4 regions of the Streptomyces sp. R-07 genome follow, and region 1 is predicted to be linked to each of the others. Evidence: riboswitches for the same ligand, from Rfam matches in the RefSeq annotation. Region 1 holds a riboswitch; each other region holds the start of a gene.
What was found. A riboswitch is a leader RNA that binds a small molecule or an ion and turns the genes downstream of it on or off. The one in region 1 is predicted to bind cobalamin.
Positions count from the first base shown of each region.

Region 1 (7,367 bases):
GGGGAGGTCCGGATCGGCGGGTTCGGGGGCGTCGACGGCCTGGTGGAGTGGATGGCGGGGAACGCCGTGGACGCGGTCATCGACGCCACCCATCCCTTCGCCGAGCGGATCAGCTTCAACGCGGCCCGGGCGGCCGCCACCGCCCATGTTCCCCTGCTGGCGCTGCGGCGTCCCGGCTGGGTCCCGGGGGAGGGCGACGACTGGCGTGAGGTGGCGTCCCTGGAGGAGGCGGCCCGGGCCCTGGACGGCCTCGGCGACCGCGTCTTCCTGACGACCGGCCGCATGGGACTCGCCGCGTTCGCGGCCTGCCCCCAGTGGTTCCTGGTCCGCTCGGTGGACGCCCCGGACGCCCCGATGCCGGCCCGCACGGAGATCCTCCTCGACCGGGGCCCGTTCACCCTGGACGGCGAGCGGGAGATCCTGGCCCGCCACCGGATCGACGTCCTGGTGACGAAGGACAGCGGCGGCGCGGCGACGTCCCCGAAACTGACGGCGGCCCGCGAGGCGGGACTCCCGGTCGTCGTGGTCCGCCGCCCACCGGTCCCGACGGGCGTCCCGGTGGCGGCGACCCCGGAGGAGGCCGCCGCCTGGGCGGGCACCCGGCGCTAGGGGTGCCGGGGGCAGGGTGGCCCCGCCCCCGGGGTTTTCCGGAATCAGCCGTACCGGCGCGGTGTCCACGTGATCGTGCGGCCGTCGCCCCGTTCGACCGCTCGGGTCTGCGAGGAGCCGATCAGGAGGAGGGTGCGCATGTCGACCTCCGAGGGGTCCAGGGTCTTCAGGGTGAGGACCCGGACCGACTGCTCCGGGCCGCCGACGTCGCGGGCGACGACCACCGGGGTCTCCGGGGAGCGGAGTTCGAGGAGGAGGTCGCGGGCGGCGGACACCTGGTGGGTGCGGGACTTCGAGCCCGGGTTGTAGAGCGCGATGACCAGGTCGGCGGTGGCGGCGGCGCGCAGGCGGGCCTCGATGACGTCCCAGGGCTTGAGCCGGTCGGACAGGGAGACCGTCGCGTAGTCGTGGCCCAGCGGGGCGCCCGCCGCCGCTGCCGCCGCGTTCGCCGCGGTGACCCCGGGGAGGACCCGTACGGGCACGTCCGCGTACTCCGGTTCGCAGGCGACCTCCAGGACCGCCGTCGCCATGGCGAAGACGCCCGGGTCGCCGCCGGAGACCACCGCGACCTTCCGGCCCCGGCGGGCCAGGTCGAGGGCGAACTCGGCGCGCTCGGACTCGACCTTGTTGTCGGAGCCGTGCCGGATCTGCCCGGGGCGCAGCTCCGGCACCCGGTCGAGGTAGGTGGTGTAGCCGACGAGGACGTCGGCGTTGACGAGCGCGCCGCGCGACTCGGGGGTGAGCCAGGGTGCGCCCGCGGGGCCGGTGCCGACGACGGTGACCTCGCCCGTCTCCCGTACGGGGGGCTCCTGGTCGATACGGGAGGGCAGGACGGCCACCGAGAAGTACGGGACCGAGGACGGGTCGACGTCCGTCAGCTTCTCCGTGCGCTCGCCCGTCATGAACGCCCGCTCCACGTACCGCGCGTCGTCGAGGCGCCCGGCCCGCTCCAGGGCCCGCTTCACGGTGGGGAAGGTGCGGCCGAGCTTCATCACGACCGCCGAGTCGGTGCCCGCGAGGCGGGCCGTCAGCTCGTCCTCCGGCAGGGTGCCGGGGATGATCGTGAGGACCTCCTCCGCCTCGCACAGCGGCTCGCCGAGCCGGGCGGCGGCAGCGCTCACCGAGGTGACGCCGGGGATGACGGTCGTGTCGTAGCGGTCGGCGAGCCGCTTGTGCATGTGCTGGTACGAGCCGTAGAACAGCGGGTCGCCCTCGGCGAGGACGGCGACGGTGCGGCCGGCGTCGAGGTGGGCGGCGAGGCGGGCCGCGGCCTCCTCGTAGAAGTCGTTCAGGGCACCCCGGTAGCCGCCCGGGTGGTCCGTGGTCTCCACCGTGAGCGGGTACATCAGCCGCTCCTCGATGTGGTCCTCGCGGAGGTGCCCGGCGGCGATGGAGCGCGCTATCGAGCGGCCGTGGCGGGCCGAGTGGTAGGCGACGACGTCGGCCTCGGCGATCGCCTTCACGGCGGCGACGGTCATCAGGTCCGGGTCGCCGGGGCCGAGGCCCACGCCGTAGAGCTTGCCGGTCACGGTGGTCATGCCTGGATCTCCGCTTCGTGGGCGAGGGCGTTGAGCGCGGCGGCCGTCATCGCGCTGCCGCCGCGCCGGCCCCGTACGACCAGGTACTCCAGGCCGAGGGTGTTGGCGGCGAGCGCGTCCTTCGACTCGGCGGCGCCGATGAAGCCGACGGGGATGCCGAGGACGGCGGCGGGCTTCCCGGCGCCCTTCGCGATCATCTCCAGGAGGTGGAAGAGGGCGGTGGGCGCGTTGCCGATGGCGACGACGGAGCCTTCGAGGCGGTCCCGCCACAGTTCGAGGGCGGCGGCGGAGCGGGTGGTGCCGAGCTCGGCGGCGAGGCCCGGCACGGCCGGGTCGGAGAGCGCGCAGAGCACCTCGTTGTCGGCGGGCAGCCGCTTGCGGGTGACGCCGCTGGCGACCATCTGGGCGTCGCAGAGGATGGGCGCGCCGGAGATCAGGGCCTCGCGGGCGTTCGCGACGACCTGGGGGGAGTACGCGATGTCCTGCACGAGGTCGGTCATGCCGCAGGCGTGGATCATCCGGACCGCCACCTGGGCGACGTCGGCGGGCAGGCCCGCGAGGTCCGCCTCGGAGCGGATCGTGGCAAAGGACCGGCGGTAGATCTCCGTCCCGTCCTTCTCGTAGTCGAACATCCTGTTGCTCTCGCTCATCTCGTGTGGGTCGGCTGGGCGCGGGCCGCCGCGACTGCTGCGGTCAGGGAGGTACGGGGGGTGGGGACGCCGTCCACCAGGTAGCTGTCGTCGCCGGTGGCGAGGACGCCGATCCAGGCGCCGTGGGGGTGCCCGCAGCGGCGCTCGCATCCGGAGAAGTGCACGGGCAGCGGGCCGGGGGGCGCGGCGAGCGCGTCCGTCCGGACGTCGGCGAGGGACTTGGCGCAGCCGGGGCGTCCGGTGCAGGCGGTGACTCCGGTGCCGGGCGCGTCGGGGCGGGTGATCAGGCCGTACGACTCCAGTGCGGGGAGCCTGGCGGGGTCGGTCACGGCGACCACCCCGCGCCAGGGCGTGAGCCGGAGTTCGTCGGCCTCGTCGGCCAGGGCCCGCAGCTGGGTGGCGGTCAGCCGGCCGAGCGGGGCGAGGACATGCAGGGCGCGGTCGCCGAGCGGCCCGGGCGCGGGCGGCCGGGACGCGGGCAGCGGCGGTACGGGTACGGGCTCCGCCGTGATCCCGGCGCGCGCGAGAGCACCGGCCCAGTCGGGTTCGTGTCCGTCGGGCAGCTCGTGCGGCCGCCACGCCCCGTTCCCGGCGGCCTCGGCGGCGTCGAGGAAGGCGAGGGCGGCGGCGAGGGCGGCCCGGACGGCGTCGGTGGCGGCGAGGCGGAACACCCTCCCCCCAGGACTTCTTCCTGGGAGGTGCGCCCAGCCCAGCCGCAGCTGGACGGACCCGTCCTGTCCTGCGATCAAGCTCACATCGCCGCCGAGCCCGGCGACGTCTCCGCGCCCGTCGTCCAGGAGGAACAGGAATCGTCCCGAAAGGGACGCCGCCCGAGGTTCGGCGCACAGGGCGCTGTCCAGTTCACGCGCCCACAACTGCACGTCCGCGTGGCCGAGTCCGTCGAGTCCGGCGCCGGGCGAGGCCACGATGTTGCGGACGCGCTCGTGGGTGGGGGAGGGCAGCAGGCCCGCCCCGGCCAGAAGGGATGCCAGCGCCGCCCCGCAGTCCTCGGGGAGGCCGCGCAGCTCCGCGTTGCCGCGCGAGGTGATGCTGATCCGTCCGTCGCCGAGGGTCTCGGCGGCGTGCGCCAGGACCTCGGCCTGAGGGGCCGTCAGGCGCCCTGCGGGCAGGCGCAGTCGGGCCAGGCGGCCGTCGTCGGCGGGGTGCAGGCGCAGCGCCCCGGGGCAGGCGTCGCCACGGTCCCGTATGCGAGCTTCGCCCGGTTCGGGCGTCGGGGGTGGGGTGGGCGGCATGGCGGCGAGCATACCCACGGGGAACCGCCTGACCACCGGGTGTGATCCGGCCGACTCTCCCGTTCCCTCCGGCCCGGAGACCGCACGATCTAGGATGCAGATCGGCATGGGGTCCCAGGACCCCGGGGAGGAAGCCCGGTGAGAATCCGGCGCGGTCCCGCCACTGTGAGCCCGTACCCGCGAGGGAAGGGTGAGTCAGGAACTCCCTTCCCCAAGCTCTCGGCTTCGCTCGAGCAGGGGAGGCCCCAACCCATACGACCACCCGGGGCGCGGACAACCCCGAGGAAGGCCTGAGCTCGCCATGCTCCTGCTGTTGTCGCACTCCGACACCGACCTGCTCAGCGCCCGCGCGGCGAACGCCGCCCAGGGCGGCCCCGCGGTCGAGTACCGCTTCGCCAACCCCTCCCGCCTCCCCCTCGCCGACCTCCCGGCCCTCCTCGACGGCGCCGACCTCGTCGTCGTCCGGCTCCTCGGCGGAGTCCGCTCCTGGCAGGAGGGCCTGGACACGGTCCTCGCCGCCGGAAAGCCGGTCGTCGTCCTCAGCGGCGAACAGGCCCCGGACGCACAGCTCATGGAGGCCTCCACCGTCCCCGTCGGCGTCGCCACCGAGGCGCACGCCTACCTGGCGCACGGCGGCCCGGCCAACCTGGAGCAGCTGGCCCGCTTCCTCTCCGACACCGTCCTGCTCACCGGCCACGGCTTCGAGGCCCCGGCGCCCGCCCCCACCTGGGGCCCGCTGGAGCGGGTCGCGAGGAACGACAGCGGCCCGGCCATCGCCGTGCTCTACTACCGCGCCCACCACATGAGCGGGAACACCGCCTTCGTCGACGCCCTGTGCGGGGCGATCGAGGACGCCGGCGCACGGGCCGTGCCGCTGTACGTGGCGTCCCTGCGCGCCCCCGAGGCGGAGCTGATCTCCGTACTGCGCGGAGCCGACGCGATCGTCACGACCGTCCTCGCCGCGGGCGGCACCAAGCCCGCCGAGGCGCAGGCCGGCGGTGACGAGGAGGCCTGGGACGCGGGCGCGCTCGCCGCGCTCGACGTGCCGATCCTCCAGGCCCTCTGCCTGACCGGCTCGCGCTCGGCCTGGGAGGAGAACGACGAGGGCCTCTCGCCGCTGGACGCCGCCAGCCAGGTCGCCGTGCCCGAGTTCGACGGCCGGCTCATCACCGTCCCCTTCTCCTTCAAGGAGATCGACGAGGACGGCCTGCCCGCGTACGTCGCCGACGCCGAGCGCGCGGCCCGCGTCGCCGGGATCGCCGTCCGGCACGCCCGGCTCCGCCACATCCCGAACGCCGAGAAGAGGCTGGCGCTCGTCCTCTCCGCGTACCCGACGAAGCACTCCCGCATCGGCAACGCGGTCGGCCTCGACACCCCCGCCTCCGCCGTCTCGCTGCTCCGCCGCCTGATCGCCGAGGGGTACGACTTCGGTCCCGTCGAGGACCTCCCCGGCCTGGTCTCCGGCGACGGCGACGAGCTGATCTACGCCCTGATCGAGGCCGGCGGCCACGACCAGGACTGGCTGACCGAGGAGCAGCTCGCGAAGAACCCGGTCCGCATCCCGGCCGCCGACTACAAGCGCTGGTACGCGACGCTGCCCGAGGAGCTCCGCACACACGTCGAGGAGCACTGGGGCCCGGCTCCCGGCGAGATGTTCCTCGACCGCTCCCGCAACCCGGAGGGCGACATCGTCCTCGCCGCGCTCCGGCGCGGGAACCTGCTGATCCTCATCCAGCCGCCGCGCGGCTTCGGCGAGAACCCGATCGCGATCTACCACGACCCCGATCTCCCGCCGTCCCACCACTACCTGGCCGCCTACCGCTGGATCGCCGCCCGCGCCGAGGACGGCGGCTTCGGCGCCGACGCCATGGTCCACCTGGGCAAGCACGGCAACCTGGAGTGGCTGCCCGGCAAGAACGCCGGCCTGTCCGCCGCCTGCGGCCCCGACGCCGCCCTCGGCGACATCCCGCTGATCTACCCGTTCCTCGTCAACGACCCGGGCGAGGGCACCCAGGCCAAGCGGCGCGTCCACGCGACCCTCGTCGACCACCTGGTGCCGCCGATGGCCCGCGCCGACTCGTACGGCGACATCGCGCGCCTGGAGCAGCTGCTCGACGAGTACGCGCAGATCTCCTCCATGGACCCGGCGAAGCTGCCCGCGATCCGCGCCCAGATCTGGACCCTGATCCAGGCCGCCAAGCTCGACCACGACCTCGGTCTGGAGGAGCGCCCGGAGGACGACGGCTTCGACGACTTCCTGCTGCACGTCGACGGCTGGCTGTGCGAGGTCAAGGACGCCCAGATCCGCGACGGCCTGCACGTCCTCGGCGGCGCACCGGAGGGCGAGGGCCGCGTCAACCTGGTCCTCTCCATCCTGCGCGCCCGCCAGATCTGGGGCGGCACGCAGGCGCTCCCCGGCCTGCGCGAGGCCCTCGGTCTCGACGAGTCGGCCGCGACCCGCACCACCGCCGACGAGGCGGAGGCCAAGGCCCGCGAGCTGGTCGAGGCGATGGAGGCCGCCGGCTGGGACGAGGCGGCGATCCCGGAGATCGCCGCCGCGTACGGCCCCGACGTCCGCGAGGTGCTGTACTTCGCCGCTCGCCAGGTCGTGCCGCGCCTCGCCGCCACCACCGACGAGCTGACGCACGCCGTGCACGCCCTGAACGGCGGCTTCGTCCCGGCCGGCCCGTCCGGCTCCCCGCTCCGGGGCCTGGTCAACGTCCTGCCGACCGGCCGGAACTTCTACTCCGTCGACCCGAAGGCCGTGCCGTCCCGGCTCGCCTGGGAGACCGGCCAGGCGCTCGCCGACTCGCTCCTGGAGCGCTACCGCACCGACAACGGCGAGTGGCCGACCTCGGTGGGCCTCTCCCTGTGGGGCACGAGCGCGATGCGCACCGCCGGCGACGACGTCGCCGAGGCGCTCGCCCTGCTCGGCGTCCGCCCGCTGTGGGACGAGGCCTCGCGTCGCGTGAACGGCCTGGAGCCGATCCCGCTCGCCGAGCTCGGCCGCCCGCGCGTCGACGTCACGCTGCGCATCTCGGGCTTCTTCCGGGACGCGTTCCCGCACGTCATCGGTCTTCTCGACGACGCCGTACGGCTCGTGGCCGGGCTCGACGAGCCGGCCTCGGACAACTACGTACGGGCCCACACGCAGGCCGACCTCGCCGAGCACGGCGACGAGCGGCGCGCCACCACCCGCATCTTCGGCTCGCGGCCCGGCACGTACGGCGCGGGCATCCTCCAGCTGATCGACTCGCGCGACTGGCGCACGGACGCGGACCTCGCCGAGGTGTACACGGTGTGGGGCGGGTACGCGT
Region 1 covers NZ_CP183978.1:3,805,462-3,812,828, reverse strand. Annotated here, with positions in the region: gene ACN9M0_RS17350 (cobalt-precorrin-6A reductase) at 1-609, shown strand, start outside; gene ACN9M0_RS17345 (precorrin-2 C(20)-methyltransferase) at 654-2,147, opposite strand; gene ACN9M0_RS17340 (precorrin-8X methylmutase) at 2,144-2,797, opposite strand; gene ACN9M0_RS17335 (cobalamin biosynthesis protein CobG) at 2,794-4,062, opposite strand; cobalamin riboswitch at 4,141-4,275, shown strand; gene cobN (cobaltochelatase subunit CobN) at 4,352-7,367, shown strand, end outside.

Region 2 (7,367 bases), 2.1 Mb from region 1:
GCGGCGCCGGCCGGGTGCGCCGGGTCGTCACGGCCCGTCGGGCGGTGGCCAGCGCCCGCGGGCGGACGAGTCGGAGTCTGGAGTTGCGCGCCAATGGTTCATCGGGCTTTCGAGACGTCACGGGGGCAGTCTTCCCGCTGACGGCCCGAAAGCCCAATCGGAATCGGAGGCCCCGTCGGAACGGGCCCCGGAACGGCCTCGGGGGGGCAGGCCGGGGGGCGCCTCGGACGGCGTTCCGGAAGGCGCCCCGGACGGGCCGTCAGAGCAGCGGGGTGAGGAAACGGCGCAGGGACTCCTCGTAGCGGACGGGGTCGGCGTTCCACATCGCGGCGTGCGGGGCGTGCTGCACGGTCCGCAGGTTGATCCGGTCGGGCCGGCGGGCGGCGAGCTCGACGGAGGACTCCCAGGGGGCGATCGTGTCGTCGGGGCCGTGGAAGAGGAGGACCGGGACGCGCAGGGCGTCCGGTTCCGAGGCGGTCTGGAGGAGGTCGCCGTGCGGGCCGGTCCTGCCCTGGGCGGCGCGGACGGCGAGCGGGAGCAGGGGGCCGGGGACGTGGCGGGCCGACGCGAGGTTGCGGAGGGTGGCCTCCCAGTCGAGGACCGGGGAGTCGAGGACGAGGCCGCTGATCCGGTCGCGTACGCCTGACTCGGCGGCGGCGCGCAGGGCCATCGCGGCGCCGGTCCCCCAGCCGTGCAGGACGACCTTCCGGGCGCCGCGGCGGACGGCGTAGCGGATGGCGGCGTCGACGTCCCGCCATTCGGAGTCGCCGAGGTGGACGAGGCCGTCGGGGGAGGCGGGCGCTCCTTCGTCGCCGCGGTAGGCGGGGACGAGGACGGGGATCTTGCGGCGGTTGAAGAAGGGGAGCAGGTTCATCGGGTGCTCGCGGGTGGTGCCGAGGCCGTGCAGGGCGATCACCCAGGTGGTGCGGGGGGCGGCCACGAGCCAGGCGGGCAGGGGGCCGAGTTCGCCGGGGATCTCGACGTCCTCGTGGGCGAGCCCGAGGGCGCTGATCGGCGTGCCCCGGTGGAGCTGGGGGGTGAGCCGGACGTGGACGCCGGGCCCGAGGGCGCCGAGCTCGACCCGCTCCAGGCGGCGGACGACGGTGTCGGCGGTGTGCGGGACCCGGTCGAGGACGGGGCCGAGGACGGCGTGCAGTCCGGGGGCCTCCATCCCGTACGTGCCGGGGCGCAGCGAGGCGAGGCTGCGGGTGAGGGTGACCCGCTCGGGTCCCGTGGCGTGCACGGTGAGTCTGGGGTCTCCGGGCAGTGGTCGTCCGGACGGCGCCCTGAGGGCGACATCGCTGGCGTACCGGCCGGCCGCGAGAGCGGCCGCGCCGACACCGATCAGGGTGGTGACGGCCACTGCCGTCGCTGTAGCCGGGCGCACGCTCCCAGTGTCGGCAGGGCGGGGTGGGCCTGCCACCGGACGGACCCGGGCGGGGGAAGACCGGGTGGGACGAGCCGGGTGGGAACGGGCGGGGGCGAGCCGGGTGGGAACGGGTGGGAGGAACGGGGGCGGGGTCGCCTCGGGGAGTGACATGGGTCTCGTCAGGGGGGTCCCCCGGTCGGATGGTGCTGTCCAGGGAGCGGAACCGGGTGGGCGGGGAGGAACCGGGGCAGGTCGTATGTGCCCCGGGAGGACCGGGATTCCCCGTGCTTGCCCGGTGACCGCATCGTGGACACCGGGCACTCCGGGGCCACAAGCGGAATCCCTTGACACCGGATAGGGACACCACGCCGCCCGCCCCAGTTCACCTTCCGTTCACCCAGGTTGCTTACGTTCGACGAGCCACTGACGTCAAACGATTGCCTGGGTAAATGGAACACATCACGCTGCTGCTCGCCATTGTGGTCGTGACAGCTCTCGTGTTCGATTTCACGAACGGTTTCCACGACACCGCCAACGCGATGGCCACGACCATCTCGACCGGTGCACTCAAGCCCAAGACGGCGGTGGCCATGTCCGCCGTGCTGAACCTCGTCGGCGCGTTCCTGTCCGTGGAGGTCGCCAAGACGATCTCCAAAGGACTGGTCAACGAGGACGGCATCCAGCCCGAAGTGATCCTCGCCGCGCTCGTCGGCGCGATCCTCTGGAATCTGGTGACCTGGCTGGTCGGACTTCCCTCCAGCTCCTCCCACGCCCTGATGGGCGGCCTCATCGGCGCGACCGTCGCCTCGATCGGCGTCAGTGGCGTCAACGGCGAGGTCGTCGTCAGCAAGGTCCTCATCCCGGCCGTCGCCGCGCCGATCGTCGCGGGTCTCGCCGCGATGCTGGCCACGAAGCTGACGTACAAGATCGGCGCCAAGACCTCCGAGAAGGACACCGCCAAGGGCTACCGGGTCGGACAGATCGCCTCCGCCGGTCTCGTCTCCCTCGCCCACGGCACCAACGACGCGCAGAAGACCATGGGCATCATCACCCTCGCCCTGGTCGCCGGCGGCACCCTCGCCCCCGGCTCCAACCCGCCCGTCTGGGTCATCGTCTCCGCCGGTACGGCGATCGCGCTCGGCACGGCCCTCGGCGGCTGGCGCATCATCCGCACCATGGGCAAGGGCCTCACCGACCTCCAGCCGCAGCAGGGCTTCGCCGCCCAGACCAGCGCGGCCACGGTCATCCTGGCCTCCTCCCACCTGGGCTTCTCCCTCTCCACCACGCACTCCGTCTCCGGCGCCGTCATGGGTGCGGGTCTCGGCCGCAAGGGCGGTGTCGTCCGCTGGTCGACCGCCACCCGCATGTTCGTCGCCTGGGGCCTGACCCTGCCGGCCGCAGGCCTGGTCGGCGCGGGTGCCGAGTACGTCGCCCGTCAGGGCTCCTGGGGCGTCTACGTCGTCGCGGCCTTCCTCGCCGCCTCCTGCGTCGGCATCTGGCTCGTCTCCCGCCGCCAGCCGGTCGACCACACCAATGTCAACGACGTCGAGACCGAGGCCGAGCCCGACGGCGTCGTGACCACCGCGATCGCGGCCGTCACCCCGCCGCCGGCCGGTTCCGTCGCCGCCGTCGCGGACGAGGACCTGAAGACCACCATCCCCGCGCCGGTCCCCACGGACCCGGCCGCTCCCCCGGCCCCCGCCGCCGCGGTCTAAGGAACTGGAACCAAGCATGAAGATCGACTGGGCAGCCCTCGGCTCCGTCTTCGGAGTCAGCCTCGTGGCGACCGTCGCCCTCGTGGGCCTCTTCACCCTCGGTGTCATCGGCCTCTCCAAGCAGGAGCAGGCCGCCGCCCAGGGAGGCTCCGCCGTCCTGGCCCGCACCGGCGCCTACGCCTCATTCGCCCTGTGCCTGGCGGCCGTGGCGTACGGCATCTACCTGATCGTCGCCTGACGGTCCCCGGTACCTCGGCCGGGCGGTCCGCACCTTCGGGTGCGGGCCGCCCGGCCGTCTCCGTTTCCGGTGCCGTGTTTGTGGTGCTTCGCACAGTGACGCGGTGCAGGTCAAGGGTGAGTTGACGGCTGTCTCGGGCCGTGGTGGACTGCCGAGGCCATTACGGCGGCAGTAGAGGAAGTCCGGTGCGAATCCGGCGCGGTCCCGCCACTGTGACCGGATCCGAAGGGTCCGGGAGTCAGGAACTCTCGCCGCCGGTCACGTCGATCCAGGGCGCGGACCCTGAGTGAGGACACAGCGCCATGCCCGGCCGCACCCCCAGACCTTCCAGAGCCACCGGAATCTTCGCGTACGGCGCGGCCGCGGGCCTCGCCGTCGATCTGCTCGTCGGCGACCCCCGCCGCGGACATCCCGTCGCCGCGTTCGGCCGGGCGGCCGGCCGGGTCGAACGGGCCCTGTGGCGCGACCACCGCGGGTGGGGCGCCCTGCACACCGCCGTCTGCGCCGGCGCCACCGTCGCGGCCGGCGCCCTCGCCGCCCGTACCGTACGGGGCAGCCGCGCCGGATCCGTCGCGCTCACCGCCGCCGCCGTCTGGTCCGTCGTCGGCGGGACGACCCTGGGACGCGAAGCCCGCGCGATCGGCGGAGCCCTCGCCGCCGGGGACCTGGAGGTGGCCCGGGAGCGGCTGCCGCACCTGTGCGGCCGCGACCCGCAGTCCCTGGACGGTCCCGCGATGGCCCGCGCGGTCGTCGAGTCCGTCGCCGAGAACACCTCCGACGCCGTGGTCGGCGCCCTCTTCTGGGGCGCCGTCGCGGGTGTGCCGGGGCTCGTCGGCTTCCGGGCCGTCAACACCCTCGACGCGATGGTCGGCCACAAGTCCCCCCGGTACCGGCGGTACGGCTGGGCCTCGGCCCGCCTCGACGACGTGGCCGGCTGGCCGGGCGCCCGGCTGACCGCCGTGCTCGCGACCGTCGCCGGCGGGAACCCGCGCGGAGCCGTACGGGCCTGGCGGGCGGACGCCGCCAAGCACCCGAGCCCCAACGCGGGCCCGGTCGAGGCCTCCTTCGCGGGCGCGCTCGGCGTACGGCTCGGGGGGACCCTCTCGTACGCCGGACGGGTCGAGCACCGGCCCGTCCTCAACGGGGAGGGGCGGCCCGTCGAGGTCGCCGACATCGACCGCGCGGTCCGGCTCTCCCGCCGGATCACCGGACTGACCCTGGCCGCCTGCGTGGGCGGCCGCATGATCGCGAGCGCGCTGAAGCGGAGGAACGCATGAGGGGTGGGGGGCTGCTCGTCGCCGGGACCACGTCCGACGCGGGCAAGAGCGTCGTCACGGCCGGCATCTGCCGCTGGCTGGTCCGGCGGGGCGTCAAGGTCGCGCCGTTCAAGGGACAGAACATGTCCCTGAACTCCTTCGTCACCAGGGAGGGCGCGGAGATCGGCCGCGCCCAGGCCATGCAGGCGCAGGCGGCCCGGGTGGAACCGACCGCGCTGATGAACCCGGTCCTGCTCAAGCCCGGCAGCGACCGCTCCAGCCAGGTCGTCCTCATGGGCAAGCCGGTCGGCGAACTGAGCGCCCGCGGCTACCACGGCGGCCGGCAGAAGGAACTCTTCGAGCCCGTGCTCGCGTGCCTGGAGGAACTCCGGGGCACGTATGACGCCGTGATCTGCGAGGGGGCGGGCAGTCCGGCCGAGATCAACCTGCGGCGCACGGACATCGTGAACATGGGCATCGCGCGCGCCGCGAAGCTGCCCGTGGTCGTCGTCGGGGACATCGACCGCGGCGGGGTCTTCGCCCAGTTCTTCGGGACGACGGCGCTGCTGAGCCCCGAGGACCAGTCGCTCGTCGCCGGCTACCTGGTCAACAAGTTCCGGGGCGACGTGACGCTCCTGGAGCCGGGCCTCGACATGCTGCTCGGGCTCACCGGGCGCCGGACCTTCGGTGTCCTGCCGTACGCGCACGGGCTCGGCATCGACGAGGAGGACGGCCTCCGGGTCTCCCTGCGGGGCACCGTCCGCGAGTCGGTCGTCGCCCCGCCGGTCGGCGCGGACGTGCTGCGGGTCGCCGTGTGCGCCGTACCGCTGATGTCCAACTTCACGGACGTCGACGCGCTCGCCGCCGAACCGGGCGTCGTCGTCCGGTTCGTGGACCGGCCCGAGGAGCTCGTCGACGCGGACCTCGTCGTCGTGCCCGGCACCCGGGGCACGGTCAAGGCGCTGGCGTGGCTGCGGGAGCGGGGGCTCGCGGACGCCCTCGTCCGGCGCGCGGCCGAGGGCCGGCCGGTGCTCGGCATCTGCGGCGGCTTCCAGGCCCTCGGCGAGCGCATCGAGGACGAGGTCGAGTCGAAGGCCGGCGTCGTCGACGGGCTCGGGCTGCTGCCCGTACGGGTCCGGTTCGGGGTCGAGAAGACCCTCGCGCGGCCGGTCGGCGAGGCGCTCGGCGAGCGGGTCGAGGGGTACGAGATCCACCACGGCGTGGCCGAGGTGCTCGGCGGGGACGCGTTCCTCGACGGGTGCCGGGTCGGCTCCGTGTGGGGGACCCACTGGCACGGCTCGCTGGAGAGCGACGGCTTCCGGCGGGCGTTCCTGCGGGAGGTCGCGGCGGCGGCCGGGCGGCGGTTCGTGCCGGCGCCGGACACGTCGTTCGGCGCGCTGCGCGAGGAGCAGCTCGACCGGCTCGGCGACCTGATCGAGGAGCACGCGGACACGGACGCGCTGCTGCGGCTGATCGAGCAGGGCGCCCCGACGGGGCTGCCGTTCGTGCCGCCGGGTGCGCCGTGAGGACCCCAGGACCCGCAGACACCCGAACCGAAGGAGCGATCACCCGATGAGTACCCGGTATCCGTTCACCGCCGTCGTCGGCATGGACGACCTGCGGCTCGCGCTGCTGCTGAACGCCGTGAGCCCGGCCGTGGGCGGTGTGCTGGTCCGGGGTGAGAAGGGGACCGCCAAGTCCACCGCCGTGCGCGCGCTCGCCGAGCTGCTGCCCGCCGTGCCCGTGGTCGCCGGCTGCCGGTTCAGCTGTGACCCCGGCTCGCCCGACCCCGGCTGCCCGGACGGGCCGCACGACGACGCGCCCGGGGCCTCCCGTCCCGCGCGGATGGTCGAGCTGCCCGTCGGCGCCTCCGAGGACCGGCTCGTCGGCGCGCTCGACATCGAGAAGGCGCTCGCCGAGGGCGTGAAGGCCTTCGAGCCGGGGCTCCTCGCCGCCGCGCACCGGGGGATCCTGTACGTCGACGAGGTCAATCTCCTCAGCGACCATCTCATCGACCATCTCCTCGACGCCGCCGCCATGGGCGCCTCCCACGTCGAGCGCGAGGGCGTCTCCGTGCGCCACGCCGCCCGGTTCCTGCTCGTCGGGACCATGAACCCCGAGGAGGGCGAACTGCGGCCGCAGTTGCTCGACCGGTTCGGGCTGACCGTCGAGGTGGCCGCCTCACGGGACCCGGAGCTGCGCGTGGAGGTCGTCCGGCGGCGGCTCGCCTTCGAGGACGACCCGGTCGCCTTCGCCGCGCGCTGGGCCGGCGAGGAGGCCGCGCTGCGCGAACGGATCGTCGCCGCCCGGGAGTTGCTGCCCCAGGTGACGCTCGGCGACGCGGTGCTCCTCCAGATCGCCGCGACCTGCGCCGCGTTCGAGGTGGACGGCATGCGCGCCGACATCGTGATGGCCCGGGCCGCGACCGCGCTCGCCGCCTGGGCGGGGCGGACCGAGGTGACCTCGGAGGACGTGCGGCAGGCCGCGCTCCTGGCCCTCCCCCACCGGCGCCGGCGCTCGCCCTTCGACGCGCCCGGCCTCGACGAGGACAAGCTCGACGAGACCCTGGAGCAGTTCAAGGGGGACGAACCGGAGGACGATCCCGAGCCGGACGGTCCCGGTGACGGTGGTCCGGGCGGGGGCGGTGGCCCGGACGGCGGGGGCATTCCGCCGCAGGGCGAGGGGCCCGCGGCCGACGACGTACCGGCCCCCCAGGAGTCACCCGCGCCCGCGCCGCAGAGCTCCGGTGCCGGTGAGCGTGCCGCCGTCAAGGCCGCGGAGCCCTTCCG
Region 2 covers NZ_CP183978.1:1,749,831-1,757,197, forward strand. Annotated here, with positions in the region: gene ACN9M0_RS07850 (hypothetical protein) at 1-121, opposite strand, end outside; gene ACN9M0_RS07855 (alpha/beta hydrolase) at 260-1,387, opposite strand; gene ACN9M0_RS07860 (inorganic phosphate transporter) at 1,819-3,084, shown strand; gene ACN9M0_RS07865 (hypothetical protein) at 3,101-3,322, shown strand; cobalamin riboswitch at 3,450-3,589, shown strand; gene ACN9M0_RS07870 (cobalamin biosynthesis protein) at 3,625-4,599, shown strand; gene ACN9M0_RS07875 (cobyric acid synthase) at 4,596-6,104, shown strand; gene ACN9M0_RS07880 (putative cobaltochelatase) at 6,151-7,367, shown strand, end outside.
Region 2: it holds a riboswitch for cobalamin, as region 1 does, so the genes downstream of both, ACN9M0_RS07870 (cobalamin biosynthesis protein) here and cobN (cobaltochelatase subunit CobN) in region 1, are expected to answer to the same signal.

Region 3 (7,367 bases), 1.5 Mb from region 1:
GCGCTCATGCACGACATCGGGCAGCTGTCCCTCGTCGACCCGGTCGCCGACGGTGCCACCGCCCTCCTGCCCGCCGAGGAGCAGCGCCGGATCGCGCTCCTGGGCGCCGAGGTCGTCCGCAGGACCGGGGTCCCCGAGGCCGTCGCCGTCGTCGTGGAGCGGCAGGCCGACCCGTACCGCGAGCAGCCGCCGGCCGCCCGGATCGTCCGGGCCGTGAACGCCTACGACGACCTCGCGGGCGCCGGAGCGGGCAAGGGCGCGGGCGAGGGGGCGGTCGCCGCCCTCGGCGCCCTGGAGCGGCTCAGGCTGGGCACCGCCCGCGACTATCACCCGGATGTCGTCGAATGCCTGGCCAGGGTCCTGGCACGGGGCGGAACCGCTGGGGTGACCTCCGCGGTCCCTGGGTAACCCATGGGTAATGAGCGCGCGTCCGACCGGGCATGGTTGGATGCGAACAAGAGGGTGAAGCGACCGGCAGGCGGGAATCGTGAAGATCTTCGGGAAGGTACGGCATCGGCCCTCCGCCTCGTGGCGGCAGGCCACCGACCGCGCGTTCACGCTGATCGGCGACGGCCGGTACGAGGACGCGGGCGCACTCCTGACGCGCGCGGCGGACCTGGAGCCCTGGCTCTCGGAGTCCTGGTTCAACCTGGCGCTGCTGCACAAGTTCCGGCACGACTGGGAGCAGGCGCGGGCCGCCGGGCTGCGCGCCGTCGCGCTCCTCGACAAGGAGACCGGCGCCCCCGACTGGTGGAACGTGGGCATCGCCGCCACCGCCCTCCAGGACTGGCCGCTGGCCCGCCGCGCCTGGCAGGCGTACGGCCTCAAGGTGCCCGGCGCCGCCGCCGGCACCGGTGAGCCCGCCGGCATGGAGCTGGGCAGCGCCGCCGTCCGCCTCTCGCCCGAGGGCGAGGCCGAGGTCGTGTGGGGCCGCCGGCTCGACCCGGCCCGGATCGAGGTCCTCTCCATCCCGCTGCCGTCCTCCGGCCGCCGCTGGGGCGAGGTCGTCCTCCACGACGGCGTGCCGAACGGCGAGCGGACCACCACCGCCGGCCCCTCCTACCCGGTCTTCGACGAGATCGAGCTGTGGGCGCCCTCGCCCGTCCCCACCTGGGTCGTCCTCCTGGAGGCCGCCACCGAGGCCGACCGGGACGCCCTGGAGCAGCTGGCCGCCGAGGCCGGTTTCGCCGCCGAGGACTGGTCGTCCTCCGTGCGGCTGCTCTGCCGTGCCTGCTCCGAGTCGACCATGCCGAGCGCCGAGGGCGAGGGCGAGCACTCCGACCCGCACGACCACAGCGAGCCGGGGCACCCCGGGCCGCTCGGCCACCGCTCGCCGGGCGAGTTGTGGGTCCCGGAGCGGGAGTGCGGCATCGCCGCCCCGGCGGGCCTGGTGCGGGGACTCCTCGACGGGTGGGTGGCGGACAGCCCGGACAGCCGCGAGTGGCGTGATCTGGAAGAGGTCTGCTGATCGTCTGCCCCCAGCCCCGTAGGCTGTCTTCGACGGAATCGGGTTTTCAGAAGGGCGCGGCCGGACATGGCGCAGCAGGAGACGGACGAGCAGACGATCAACGACGGCTTCGTCGTGGACACGGAGGACTGCGAGGCGCGTGAGCTCGCCTACCGCGAGCGCGGCACGGCCCGCCCGATCACGGTCGTCGGCAACCCCGTCCTCCACCGCGAGTGCAAGGACGTCACCGAGTTCGACGACGAGCTCGCGCAGCTCATCGACGACATGTTCGCCAGCCAGAAGGCCGCCGAGGGCGTGGGCCTCGCCGCGAACCAGATCGGTGTGGACCTCAAGGTCTTCGTCTACGACTGCCCCGACGACGAGGGCGTCCGGCACACCGGTGTCGTGATCAACCCGGTCCTCCAGGAGCTCCCGGCCGAGCTGCGCGTCCTGGACGAGTCCAACGAGGGCTGCCTGTCCGTGCCGACGGCGTACGCCGAGCTGGCGCGCCCCGACTACGCGGAGGTCCACGGCCAGGACGCCCAGGGCAACCCGATCAAGGTGCGCGGCACCGGCTACTTCGCCCGCTGCCTCCAGCACGAGACGGACCACCTGTACGGCTTCCTGTACATCGACAAGCTGTCGAAGCGTGACCGCAAGGACGCCCTGCGCCAGATGGAAGAGGGCACCCCGCGCTACGAGACGGTCCCCAACGCCTGACCCCATGACGAAGGGCCCCGCACTCCGAGGAGTGCGGGGCCCTTCGCCGTACCGGCCTTAGAAGTCCTCGTCGAGGTCCACCGAGCCCTCGACCGCCACCTGGTAGGCGGACGGGCGGCGTTCGAAGAAGTTGGTCAGTTCCTGGACGCCCTGGAGCTCCATGAACGCGAACGGGTTCTCCGAGCCGTACACCGGCGGGAAGCCGAGGCGCTGGAGGCGCTGGTCGGCGACGCACTGGAGGTACTCGCGCATCGACTCGGTGTTCATGCCCGGCAGTCCGTCGCCGCACAGGTCGCGGCCGAACTGCAGCTCCGCCTCGACGGCCTCCTTCAGCATGTCCGTGACCTGCTGCTGGAGCGCGTCGTCGAAGAGCTCCGGCTCCTCCTTGCGGACGGTGTCCACGACCTCGAAGGCGAAGTTCATGTGCATCGTCTCGTCCCGGAACACCCAGTTGGTGCCGGTCGCCAGGCCGTGCAGCAGGCCGCGGGAGCGGAACCAGTACACGTACGCGAAGGCGCCGTAGAAGAACAGGCCCTCGATGCACGCCGCGAAGCAGATCAGGTTCAGCAGGAAGCGGCGGCGGTCGGCGGCCGTCTCCAGCTTCTCGATCTTCTCGACCGAGTCCATCCACTTGAAGCAGAACTGCGCCTTCTCGCGGATGGAGGGGATCTCCTCGACCGCGTCGAAGGCCGCCGCGCGGTCGGCCGGGTCGGGCAGGTAGGTGTCGAGCAGCGTCAGATAGAACTGGACGTGGACCGCTTCCTCGAAGAGCTGACGGCTCAGGTACAGCCGCGCCTCCGGGGAGTTGATGTGCTTGTAGAGCGTCAGCACCAGGTTGTTCGACACGATCGAGTCGCCCGTCGCGAAGAACGCGACCAGCCGGCCGATCATGTGCTGCTCACCGGGGGTGAGCTTGGCGAGGTCGGCGACGTCCGAGTGGAGGTCGACCTCCTCCACGGTCCAGGTGTTCTTGATGGCGTCCCGGTAGCGCTCGTAGAAGTCCGGGTAGCGCATGGGACGGAGCGTGAGCTCGAAGCCCGGATCCAGGAGGTTCTTCTTCTCGGTACTCATTACTGGCAGGCCTCGCAGGACTCGGGGTTTTCCAGGGAGCAGGCGACGGCGTCCGCGTCGGGGGCCGCCTGCTGGACGGGGATCGGGGCGGCGGCCTGTGCCGCGCGGGCGATCCGGGTCGCCGGGCGGGAGCGCAGGTAGTACGTCGTCTTCAGGCCCTGCTTCCAGGCGTACGCGTACATCGACGACAGCTTGCCGATCGTCGGCGTCTCCATGAACAGGTTCAGCGACTGCGACTGGTCCAGGAACGGGGTCCGGTCGGCGGCCATGTCGATGAGGCCGCGCTGCGGGATCTCCCAGGCCGTGCGGTACAGCTCGCGCACCTCGGCCGGGACCCAGGTGAAGCCGGCGACCGAGCCGTTGGCGTCGCGCAGCGCCTCGCGGGTCTGCGCGTCCCACACGCCGAGCTTCTTCAGCTCGTCGACGAGGTACGAGTTGACCTGGAGGAACTCGCCGGACAGCGTCTCGCGCTTGAACAGGTTGGAGACCTGCGGCTCGATGCACTCGTAGACGCCCGCGATCGAGGCGATCGTCGCGGTCGGCGCGATGGCGAGGAGGAGGCTGTTGCGCATGCCGACGGCGGCGATGCGCTCGCGCAGCGCGGCCCAGCGCTCCGGCCAGTTGAGCTCCACGTCGTAGTGGTCGGGGTGCAGCACGCCCCGCGCGGTGCGGGTCTTGTCCCAGGCGGGGAGCGGGCCGCTGCGCTCGGCGAGGTCGGCGGACGCCTCGTACGCCGCCAGCATGATCCGCTCGGCGATCCGGGTGGACAGCGCGCGCGCCTCGGGGGAGTCGAACGGCAGCTTCAGCTGGAAGAAGACGTCCTGGAGGCCCATCGCGCCCAGGCCGACCGGGCGCCAGCGGGCGTTGGAACGCCCGGCCTGCTCGGTCGGGTAGAAGTTGATGTCGACGACCCGGTCGAGGAAGGTGACGGCCGTGCGGACGGTCTCGTCCAGGCGCTCCCAGTCGATGTCCGAACCCGACACGAAGGCGCCCAGGTTGACCGAGCCCAGGTTGCAGACCGCGGTCTCACCGTCGTTCGTGACCTCGATGATCTCGGTGCACAGGTTCGAGGAGTGGACGACCGTGCCGGGCTCGGCCGTCTGGTTCGCGGTCCGGTTGGACGCGTCCTTGAAGGTCATCCAGCCGTTGCCGGTCTGCGCGAGGGTCCGCATCATCCGGCCGTACAGGTCGCGGGCCGGCATCGTCTTGCGGGCCAGGCCCGCCGCCTCGGCCTTGCGGTAGGCGGCGTCGAACTCCTCGCCGTACAGGTCGACGAGCTCGGGCACGTCCGCCGGGGAGAACAGCGACCACTCGGCGTCGGCGTTGACCCGGCGCATGAACTCGTCCGGGATCCAGTGCGCCAGGTTCAGGTTGTGCGTACGGCGCTGGTCCTCGCCCGTGTTGTCGCGGAGCTCCAGGAACTCCTCGATGTCCGCGTGCCAGGTCTCCAGGTAGACCGCGGCGGCGCCCTTGCGGCGGCCGCCCTGGTTCACGGCGGCGACGGAGGCGTCGAGGGTCTTCAGGAACGGCACGATGCCGTTGGAGTGCCCGTTGGTGCCGCGGATCAGCGAACCGCGGGCGCGGATGCGGGAGTAGGAGAGGCCGATGCCGCCCGCGTGCTTCGAGAGGCGCGCGACCTGGTGGTAGCGGTCGTAGATGGAGTCCAGCTCGTCCTGCGGGGAGTCCAGGAGGTAGCAGGAGGACATCTGCGGGTGGCGGGTGCCGGAGTTGAAGAGCGTGGGGGAGGACGGCAGGTAGTCCAGACGGCTCATCAGGCCGTACAGCGCGGCCACCTCGTCGAGCGCGCGCACCGAGTCGTCCTCGGCCAGGCCGGAGGCGACGCGCAGCATGAAGTGCTGCGGGGTCTCGACGACCTTGCGGGTGATCGGGTGGCGCAGCAGGTAGCGCGAGTAGAGGGTGCGCAGACCGAAGTAGCCGAAGCGGTCGTCGCCGGCCGCGTCGATCGTCGCGTCGAGCCGCTCCGCGTGCAGCGCGACGAACTCGGCGGTGCGGTCGGCGATCAGGCCCTCGCGGTGACCGACGGCGACGGAGGCCGAGAAGCAGACGGCGCCCTGGCCGGCCGCCTCGTCGGCGATGGTGATCGTGAGGAGCCGGGCGGCGAGCCGGGAGTACGCCGGGTCGTCGGCGATCAGACCGGCGGCCGCCTCCGTGGCCAGCTCGCGCAGCTCCGCCTCGTCCGACGTGGCGCTGCGGCCGCGCAGCGCGGCGGCGGCGACCTTGCCGGGGTCGGTGTCCGGGAGGTCGGCGGTGAGATCGGTCAGGGTCCGCAGGAGTACGGTCCCGGGTCCGTCGGTCTCGATCGCTGCGGCCGGATCGGCGGGCGCGATGGTCACGTGGGGGCTCTCCCTCGCTCGGCTCGGGGCCAGGGCGGGGAGGCGGGAACGGGGCGGCCGTACGCACGGCGGCACCGCGTCCACCGACCCAACTCCGCGAGGCCCGGACGTCTGTGGCACCCGGACCGGACGGACCGGGCGCGCTGCCGGCAGGTCCTCGGACTCACCCCGTACGAAACCGCACGAAGCACACCGTTGCGGGACAGTTCCGGATTCGCGCCGGATTCCCCTGCGTCGACAGCGAGCATGAGCATACATGTGGGGGGCGCCGCTCGTGGCACCCCCCACATGTTGTGTCGGTCCCGGCAGTCACAGCTCCAGGGCGTACGTCAGCAGAGAGTGGTCGGGGATCGGCTGCCAGTCCCGGTCCGGGGTGCGGACGAAGCCCATCCGCTCGTAGATCCGGTGCGCCGAGACCATCTTCGAGTCCGTGGAGAGCACGAGCCGCGCGCACTCCGGCAGGGCCCTCGCCCGGTCCACGCACGCGCGTACGAGCGCCTCCCCGACGCCCCTGCCGCGGGCCCCGGGTGCCACCACGAGCATCCGGAACTCGGCCTCGCCGGTGACGCCGATGTCCGCCCAGGTGGTGCCGCCGGGGGCGAAGGTCACCCCGCCGATGATCCCGCCCTCCGCGTCGACGGCGACGAGCACCTCGCTCTCGCGCGCCCGCCGGGCCGTGTCGCGGAGCACGTCCAGATAGAAGTCGTCCTCGCCGTGCAGCAGCAGCCCGTCGTTCAGATAGGTCAGCCCGGTCAGGTCGCCGAGCTCCTCGTACTCCTCGGGCCGTACCGCCCTGATCGTGAAGTCCATGCGCCCCAGTCTGCCTCCGCCGCACGCGAAGGGGCCCGGAGTTTCTCCGGGCCCCTCTGGTGCGCGTCCGTGGGTCAGTGCACCGCGGCGCCGACCGTCGGGAGGTCCTTGACCCCGGCGTCGCCCGCGTCCGCCGTGTAGTCCTCCGGGGAGGTCTCGTCGACGCCCTCGGGGGCCTTGACGGCCTTGAGGACGAAGGTCAGGACGACCGTGACGACGACGTTGAGCACGAAGGAGGTGAGACCGATGTAGCCGATCTCGCCGATGCCCGGGATCTCGGCGGAGGAGCCGCCGAAGTGCTTCTGGGTCGGGCTGGCGACGCCGTACGCGGCGAGCGTGCCGTAGACCATGCCGACGGCCCAGCCGGCGAGCAGCGCCCAGCGGTGGAACCAGCGGGTGAAGAGACCGCCGACGAGCGACGGGAAGGTCTGCAGGATCCAGATGCCGCCGAGCAGCTGGAAGTTGATCGCGACCGTCTTGTCCATGGTCAGGACGAAGACGAGCGCGCCGACCTTCACCAGGAGGGACACCAGCTTGGAGACCTTGGTCTCCTGGGCCGGGGTGGCGTCCGGCTTGATGAAGTCCTTGTAGATGTTGCGGGTGAAGAGGTTGGCCGCGGCGATCGACATGATCGCGGCCGGGACGAGCGCGCCGATGCCGATCGCGGCGAACGCGACGCCCGCGAACCAGTCGGGGAACATGGTCTCGAAGAGCTGCGGGATGGCGAGCTGGCCGTTCTTGACCTTGATCCCGGCGGCGATCGCCATGAAGCCGAGCAGCGCGAGCAGGCCCAGCATCAGCGAGTACAGCGGCAGGATCGTGGTGTTGCGGCGGATGACGTTGCGGCTCCGGGACGACAGCGTCGCCGTGATGGAGTGCGGGTACATGAAGAGCGCGAGCGCCGAGCCGAGCGCGAGCGTCGCGTACGTCCACTGGCCCGCCTCGCCGGGCACGAGCGCGCCCTT
Region 3 covers NZ_CP183978.1:5,314,097-5,321,463, forward strand. Annotated here, with positions in the region: gene ACN9M0_RS24465 (HD-GYP domain-containing protein) at 1-408, shown strand, start outside; gene ACN9M0_RS24470 (tetratricopeptide repeat protein) at 488-1,468, shown strand; gene def (peptide deformylase) at 1,535-2,167, shown strand; gene ACN9M0_RS24480 (ribonucleotide-diphosphate reductase subunit beta) at 2,225-3,238, opposite strand; gene ACN9M0_RS24485 (ribonucleoside-diphosphate reductase subunit alpha) at 3,238-5,592, opposite strand; cobalamin riboswitch at 5,724-5,846, opposite strand; gene ACN9M0_RS24490 (GNAT family N-acetyltransferase) at 5,902-6,402, opposite strand; gene mctP (monocarboxylate uptake permease MctP) at 6,477-7,367, opposite strand, start outside.
Region 3: it holds a riboswitch for cobalamin, as region 1 does, so the genes downstream of both, ACN9M0_RS24485 (ribonucleoside-diphosphate reductase subunit alpha) here and cobN (cobaltochelatase subunit CobN) in region 1, are expected to answer to the same signal.

Region 4 (7,367 bases), 2.5 Mb from region 1:
CCTCCCCGAAGGCGAAGGCGTCGAGGGTCCTCGCGTGTCCGCCGCAGACCAGCAGCGCCGCCGCGAGGACGGCGAGGCACACCCACACGTCGCTCCAGCCGGCCCCGGCGAGCGAGCCGAGGAGCCAGAAGAGCACGCCCCGGGTGGTCTCCGCGTCGGCGGCGGTCATCACGACGAAGGAGGTGAGGGCGGAGAAGAGCTGCATCGCGGCGACGCCCGCGAGCACCACCCGGTCCGTCGAGCCGCCGAGCGTGTGGCTGAGCAGCAGGACGAGCGCGAAGGAGACCACCGCTCCCAGGAACGCCCCGCCGGTGACGGAGAGGACTCCTCCGCCGACGCCGAGGACGACGACCGCGACGGCGCCGGTCGAGGCGCCGGAGGAGACGCCGAGGACGAAGGGGTCGGCGAGCGGGTTGCGCAGGAGCGACTGCATCACCGCCCCGCAGACGGCGAGTCCGGCGCCGCAGACGGCGGCGAGGACGGTGCGGGGCAGCCGCAGGTCCCAGACGATCCCGTCGCGGATCGGGGAGAGTGCGGAGACGCCGCCGCCGAGGTGGGCGGCGACCACGGAGCCGACCTCGCCGACGCCGATGTCCGCCGGGCCGATGGTGATGGCGACGGCCGCCGACAGGACGAGGAGGGCGAGGCCGGCGGCCGTCCACAGCAGCGCCGTGGCACCGGCGCGTACCGGCGTGGCCGCGGACGAAGGCGTGGGCGTAGGCGGCGCGGGCGTGGGCGTCAGAGAGGTCGTGCTCACTTCGCGAGACCGTACGAGCGGAGCGCGGCCGCCACCTTCTCGACGCCCTCGACGGTGCGGAGGGTGGGGTTCATGGCCTGGCCGCTGAGCAGGACGTACCGCTTGTGCCGCACCGCCGTCATGTTCCGGGTGACGGGGTCGGACTCCAGGAACTCGATCTTCTTGGCGGCGCTCTCGGCCGACTGCGCGCGGCGGCTCAGGTCGCCGATCACGAGGACGTCGGGGTCGCGGTCGGCGACGGTCTCCCAGTTGACCTGGGGCCATTCCTCGCGCGTGTCGTCGAAGACGTTCTTCGCGCCGAGCGCGTTCGTGACGATGCCGGGGGCTCCGCAACAGCCCGCCATGTAGGGCGCCTTGGCGTCGGAGTACCAGTAGAGGACGGTGGCGTCGGTGAAGTCGGCCGCCGCCGTGGCCCTCGCCACCCGGGCCTTGAGCCCGGCGACGAGCTTCTCGCCCCGCTCGGGGACCGCGAACACCCGGGCCAGGTCGCGGATCTCGCCGTAGACCGTCTCCATGGTGAGCGGGCGGGTGCGGACGCCGTCGCCGTCGCCGCTGTTGTCCTTCCCGACGCAGTCGGTGGGCGACAGGTAGGTGGGGACGCCGAGCTGCTCGAAGCGCTCGCGGGGAGCCACGCCGCCCTTGCCGAGGGTGTACGCGAACGAGGCGGCCGCGAAGTCGGGTTCGGTGTCGAGGACCTTCTCGAAGGAGGGGTAGCGGTCGGCCAGGCGCGGCACCTTCGCGTTCTCCTTCTCCAGGCCCTTCAGGACCGGGTCCGTCCAGGTGGCGGTGCCCACCATGCGGTCGGCGAGGCCGAGGGAGAGCATGATCTCCGCCGCTCCCTGGTCGAGGGCGACGGCCCGGCGCGGGGCGCGGTCGACGCGGACCGGCCGTCCGCAGTTGTCGTCGAGGGTCACGGGGTGGCCGCGCTCCGGGGACCCGGCCGCGTCCCGCGCGGACGCGTCCTTCCCGGACGGCCGGGCGGATCCGCCGCCGCAGCCGGTCAGCGTCGCGGTGAGGAGCAGGACGCCGGCCAGGGAGAGCACGGCGGAGCGGACGGGGTGTGCGAGCGGCACGGGGACTTCCTCTGCGGCCACGGCTCATACGCGGAGCCTGTCGTACGGTGCTCCCCGGGCAGCGGCGTGCCGCCGGGGCCGCCAGCAGGTCTTCGGACTCGGGGTCAGCCGGACGGAGCGCCTTCCCGGGCCCGTCGTGCCGCCCAGTGGCCGATGCTCCGCCCGTCGCCCTCACCGCTGCGCGTCAGTTCCGGTCTTCCACCGGATTCCCTGACCCGTGCACGTACCCGTTCAGGTGCGTACAAAGGTGCGACTGGCCTCGGCACAGTACCACCGGCCGATCTTCGTGCCGGGGGCCCCGGCCGGTGTCAGAGGCGCAGCTCCTTGGCCTCGAAGCGGCCGTCGCCGAGGACCAGGACGAAGGAGACCTGCTGCCCCTCGGAGACCGTGCGGTCCGCGCCCTCGATGTCCTCGGCGCTGAAGTACACCTGCTCCTCGGAGCCCACGGGGACGACGAAGCCGTACCCGCCGAGACGGTTGAAGGACTGCACGAACCCTTTGCTTCTGCCTTCCACGGCGGCCTCCTCGTCGTCACGGCGACGCGGGCGAGGGTGTCCGGGCCGGGGCGCCCGAGTCCGCGTCTCAGGGGAGATGTACCCCGTCGGTCCGTGCTTCGCCACCGCCGTCGTGTGCGCCGTTCACCCCGACGATCTCGTACAATGTTCAACAGAGGCCCGCTGCCGGATATCCCCCGTGTCCGTCAGCGGGCCTCGTCTACCCTCCGGGCCCCCACGGATCAGGCGCGGCCGCCCGGGTACGCGATCCGCGCCGTGATCCTGGCGATGCGCCGCGCGGACTCCTCCGGCGGGGCCACGGGCTGGACGATGTGGCTGACGGTGAGCCGCACGATCGTCTCGACGGCGAGTCCGCGGGACTCCTCGTCGACGTCGGGCCAGGCCTCGATCGCGTACGCGTCGAGCATCGCCATCGCGGTGCCGAAGACCGGCTCCGGGCGGGTCGTGAGGTAGGCGAGGAGATCGTCCTCGCCGCCGCGCGCCGCGAGCAGGACGCTCTTGATGAGGGGGTTGTCCACGGCCTGCTGGAGCGTGTAGCCGACGCCCGCCACGGCCGCCGCCTCCAGCTCTCCCCGGTGGGAGTCGAGTTCGCGCTGGATGCCGACCAGGAAGCCCTCCAGCTCGCGCTGGATCAGGGCGTTGCCGATGGCCTCCTTCGAGCCGAACTCGTTGTAGAGCGTCTGGCGACTGATGCCAGCGGCCCGCGCGATGGCGGTCATGCGCAGCACGCCCCAGCCGTCGGCGGCCACGAGCCGGTAGGCGGCGTCGAGCACCTGCTCACGCAGGAGGGACCGAACACTCTCGCGAAAACGTGTCATCGTGCCCCCACTTTATCCACCGGGCACTGTCCAGAGGATTGACGCTCAAGGGGCTTTCCGTCTATCAACTGGACAGAACGCATGTGAAGTGTCCACCCTCTCCGAGGAGCCGGCCTTGGCCCTGCACAGCGACTCCCCCGAAGCCCCCGCCGCCTGGCGCGACCCCAAGCGCTGGCTCTGGCTGCTCGGCCTGCTCATCCCGGCCTTCCCCTTCCTCTCCTGGGGACTGGTGAACGCCACCGGACTCCGCCTCTTCTGGTGGACCGGGATCCTCGTCCTGTACGCGATCTTCCCGGTCGTCGACCACCTCATCGGCAAGGACTCCGCCAACCCGCCGGACAGCGCGATCGCCCACCTCGAACAGGACCGCTACTACCGCTGGTGCACCTACCTCTACCTCCCCCTCCAGTACGGCGGTCTCGTCCTCGGCTGCTGGCTGATCACCCGGGGCGACCTCTCCCTCGTGGACAGGATCGGACTGACCTTCACCCTCGGCGGGGTCGCCGGCATCGCCATCAACACCGCCCACGAACTGGGGCACAAGACGGAGTCCCTGGAGCGCTGGCTCTCCCGGATCGCGCTCGCCCAGACCTGGTACGGCCACTTCTACGTCGAGCACAACCACGGCCACCACATCCGCGTCGCCACCCCCGAGGACCCGGCGAGCGCCCGGCTCGGCGAGAGCTTCTGGCGCTTCCTGCCCCGGACCGTCCTCGGCAGCCTCACCTCGGCCTGGCGCCTGGAGAAGCGCCGGCTCGCCCGCCGCGGCCGGTCCGTGTGGAGCCCGCGCAACACGGTCCTCGGCTCCTGGGCGCTGTCGCTCGCGCTCTTCGCGGGGCTCGCGCTCGCCTTCGGCCCGGGGGTCCTGCCGTACCTCGCGGTCCAGGCGGTCTTCGGCTTCTGTCTGCTCGAAGTCATCAACTACACCGAGCACTACGGCCTCAAGCGGGAGCTCACCGCGAGCGGGCGGTACGAGCGCTGCGCCCCGCGCCACAGCTGGAACAGCGACAACGTCGCCTCGAACGTCTTCCTCTACCACCTCCAGCGGCACAGCGACCACCACGCCCACCCCACCCGGCGCTACCAGTCGCTGCGCCACTTCGACGAGGCCCCCGAGATGCCGACGGGGTACGCGGGGATGATCGTCCTCGCGTACGTCCCCCCGCTCTGGCGCCGGGTCATGGACCCCCGGGTCCTCGCCCACTACGACGGGGACGTGACCCGCGCGAACCTCCAGCCGTCCCGCCGGGCCCGTCTGCTCGCCCGGTACGGGACCGCGAGCGGGTGAGCGTCAGCCGCCCCAGGTGGGCCGGCCGCCCAGGTACGTCGCCGTGACCCGCGCCTCCTCCGGGAGCTGTGCGGCCGGGACGGTGTACGGGTCGCGGGCGAGGACCGTGAGGTCGGCGCGCAGGCCCGGGCGCAGCGAGCCGGTCTCCCCGTCGAGGTGGAGCTGCCAGGCCGGGTGCGCGGTGACGGCGAGGAGCGCCTCGTCGAGGGTGAGGCGTTCCGCGGTGCCGTGGATCCGGCCGCTGGCCGGGGTGCGGCGGGTGAGGGCGGTCGCGACCGAGGCGAGCGGGTCGGTCGGGGAGCACATGCCGTCGTTGTGGAGCGAGACGCGGTGGCCCGCGTCCCAGGCGGAGCGGACGGCCATCCAGCGGTCGGCGACCTCGGGGCCGAAGAGGTCGTCCGCGAGGACGTCCCCCCACCAGCGCAGGTGGTCCATGAACAGGCTGACGGTGGCGCCGAGTCCGGCGGCCGCGCGGTACTGGGCGGGGGTGACCGCCCCGCAGTGCTCCATGCGGGGACGCAGGGCGCGGAAGGCCTCGGGGTCGGCGGCGGCCGCGCGGGTGTAGGCGGCGAGGACGGCGTCGAAGGTGACGTCGCCGTGGACGTGGCAGGCCACCGGATAGCCCTGGGCGGTGAACGCCGTGGCGAGTTCCGCGAGGTGGTCGGGGGTGTAGTTCATGGGGGCGTGGTCGCAGCGGCCCGGCCCCATCGCCCGGGTGGCGGGGCTGTCCAGATAGGGGAAGCTGGTCGCGACCGTGCCCTCCCAGGCCGTGCCGTCGGCCCACAGCTTCATGCCGGAGACGCCGAACAGCTCCTCGGCGGGGGCGTGTCCGGCGAAGCGGCGGCCGGGGTCGGCGGCGAGTTCGGGGGTGCCGATGAGGTACGAGCGGACGCGGACGGCGGCGCCGGGGCGCCGTGCCGCGGCGTGCAGCGCGGGCAGGAAGCGCGGTTCCGTGGCGAGGTCGGCGACGGTGGTGATGCCGACCCGGGCGTGCTCCGCGTACGACCAGTCGAGGGCGGCGGCCAGCCGGTCGGGCTTGAGCCGGTCCCCGGCGACCACCCAGAGGAGGGCTTCGACGGCCGCGCCTTCGTGCGCCTCGCCGGTGGGTTCGCCGCTCGCGTCGCGCAGGAACCGGGCGCCCGCCGGGTCGGGGGTGTCCCGGGTGATGCCGGCGGCGCGCAGGGCGGCCGAGTTGGCCCAGGCGGCGTGGCCGCTGTTCGCGACGACGACGAGGGGCGCGTCGGGTCGGAGCGCGTCGAGCGAGGCCCGGGTCGGCGGGGTCAGGTCGCGCTGGAGCAGCGGGTCGACGCCGTAGGCGCAGACGGGTTCGCCGGGCGCGGCGGCGGCCACGGCGGCGCGGATCCGGTCCATGGCCAGCGCGCCGGTGGGGACGGTGAAGGGCCGGACGTCGACGGCGGGCGGGGCGACGGCGAGGGCGAGCATGACGGGGTGGCCGTGGGCCTCGACGAAGCCGGGCAGCAGGGCGCGCCCGGCCAGGTCGACGACCTCGGTGGTACGGCCCCGCAGGCGCAGGACCTCGTCGCGCGAGCCGACGGCGGTGATGCGTCCGGCGCGGACCGCGAGGGCCTCGGCGCGGGGGCGGGCCGGGTCCATGGTGAGGACGGGGCCGCCGGTGAACACGAGCTCGGGCGGGGTGTCAGGCACCGGGGGTCTCCTTCGTCGGCGCCGGGGCGGCGGCCACCGTGGACGGGCCGGCAGCCGTCAGCCACGGGGCGGCGGCCGCGAGGAGGGCGGTCACGCCGAGGGGGATCGTCGGGCCGGGTACGGGGGCGAAGTGCGGGGAGTGGTTGGCGGGGACGGTGTCGGGGAGGCCGTTCTCCAGGAGGGAGTCGGGGTCGATGCCCGCGTACAGGGCGGGGTCGCCGCCGCCGAAGTGCCAGAAGACGGACGGGACGCCGAGCGCGGTCCCGAAGACGCCGAAGTCCTCGCTGCCGGTGACGGCCTGCTGGAGCGTGAAGACCCGCCCCTCGCCGAGGGCTTCGGCGAGCGCGGCCTGCACGACGGCCGTCGCCTCCGGCTCGTTCACGGTGACCGGGAAGGAGTTGATGGGGGCGATCTCGGGCTCCTTGGGGGCGCCCGAGGCGGCGGCCTCCGCGCGGACGATCCGCTCGACGGCGGCGAGGACCCGGTCGCGGACCGCCGGGGTGGTCGAGCGGATGTTGACCTTGAGCTCGGCGGTGTCCGGGATGATGTTCTCCTTCGTCCCGGCGTGCAGCGAGCCGACGGTCACGACCGCCGTCTGCGAGGCGCCGATCTCCCGGGAGACGACGGTCTGCAGCCGCATGACGACCGCGGCGGCCATCACCACGGGGTCCACGGCCGTCTCGGGCGTGGAGCCGTGCCCGCCGCGTCCGAAGAGGGTCACCCGGAGGCTGTCGGACGCGGCCATCACCGGTCCCGGTCGGGTGCCGAGGAAGCCGACGGGGGCCGGGGCGACGTGCTGGGCGAGGCAGACCTCGGCGCGCGGGAAGCGGTCGAGGAAGCCGTCCTCGATCATGGCGGGCGCGCCGCCGACCTCCTCGGCGGGCTGGAAGACGGCGACGACGGTGCCGTGCCAGGCGCCCCGGTGGGCGGCGAGCTGCCCGGTGGCGCCGAGCAGGCAGGTGACGTGCATGTCGTGCCCGCAGGCGTGCATGACGGGCACGTCGTGGCCGTCGGGGTCGGTGCCGGTCGCGGTGGAGGCGTACGGCAGTCCGGTCTCCTCCTTGACGGGGAGGGCGTCCATGTCGGCGCGGAGCAGCACGACGGGGCCGGGGCCGTTGGCGAGGACGCCGACGACGCCGGTGCGGCCGACGCCCTCGGTGACCTCCCAGCCCTGGGCGCGCAGCCGCTCGGCGACGACACCCGCGGTGCGGAACTCCTGGAACGACAGCTCGGGGTGGGCGTGCAGGTCCT
Region 4 covers NZ_CP183978.1:6,346,907-6,354,273, reverse strand. Annotated here, with positions in the region: gene ACN9M0_RS29150 (FecCD family ABC transporter permease) at 1-742, opposite strand, end outside; gene ACN9M0_RS29145 (ABC transporter substrate-binding protein) at 754-1,830, opposite strand; cobalamin riboswitch at 1,897-2,103, opposite strand; gene ACN9M0_RS29140 (cold-shock protein) at 2,139-2,345, opposite strand; gene ACN9M0_RS29135 (TetR family transcriptional regulator) at 2,567-3,163, opposite strand; gene ACN9M0_RS29130 (alkane 1-monooxygenase) at 3,279-4,451, shown strand; gene ACN9M0_RS29125 (amidohydrolase) at 4,455-6,116, opposite strand; gene ACN9M0_RS29120 (amidohydrolase) at 6,109-7,367, opposite strand, start outside.
Region 4: it holds a riboswitch for cobalamin, as region 1 does, so the genes downstream of both, ACN9M0_RS29145 (ABC transporter substrate-binding protein) here and cobN (cobaltochelatase subunit CobN) in region 1, are expected to answer to the same signal.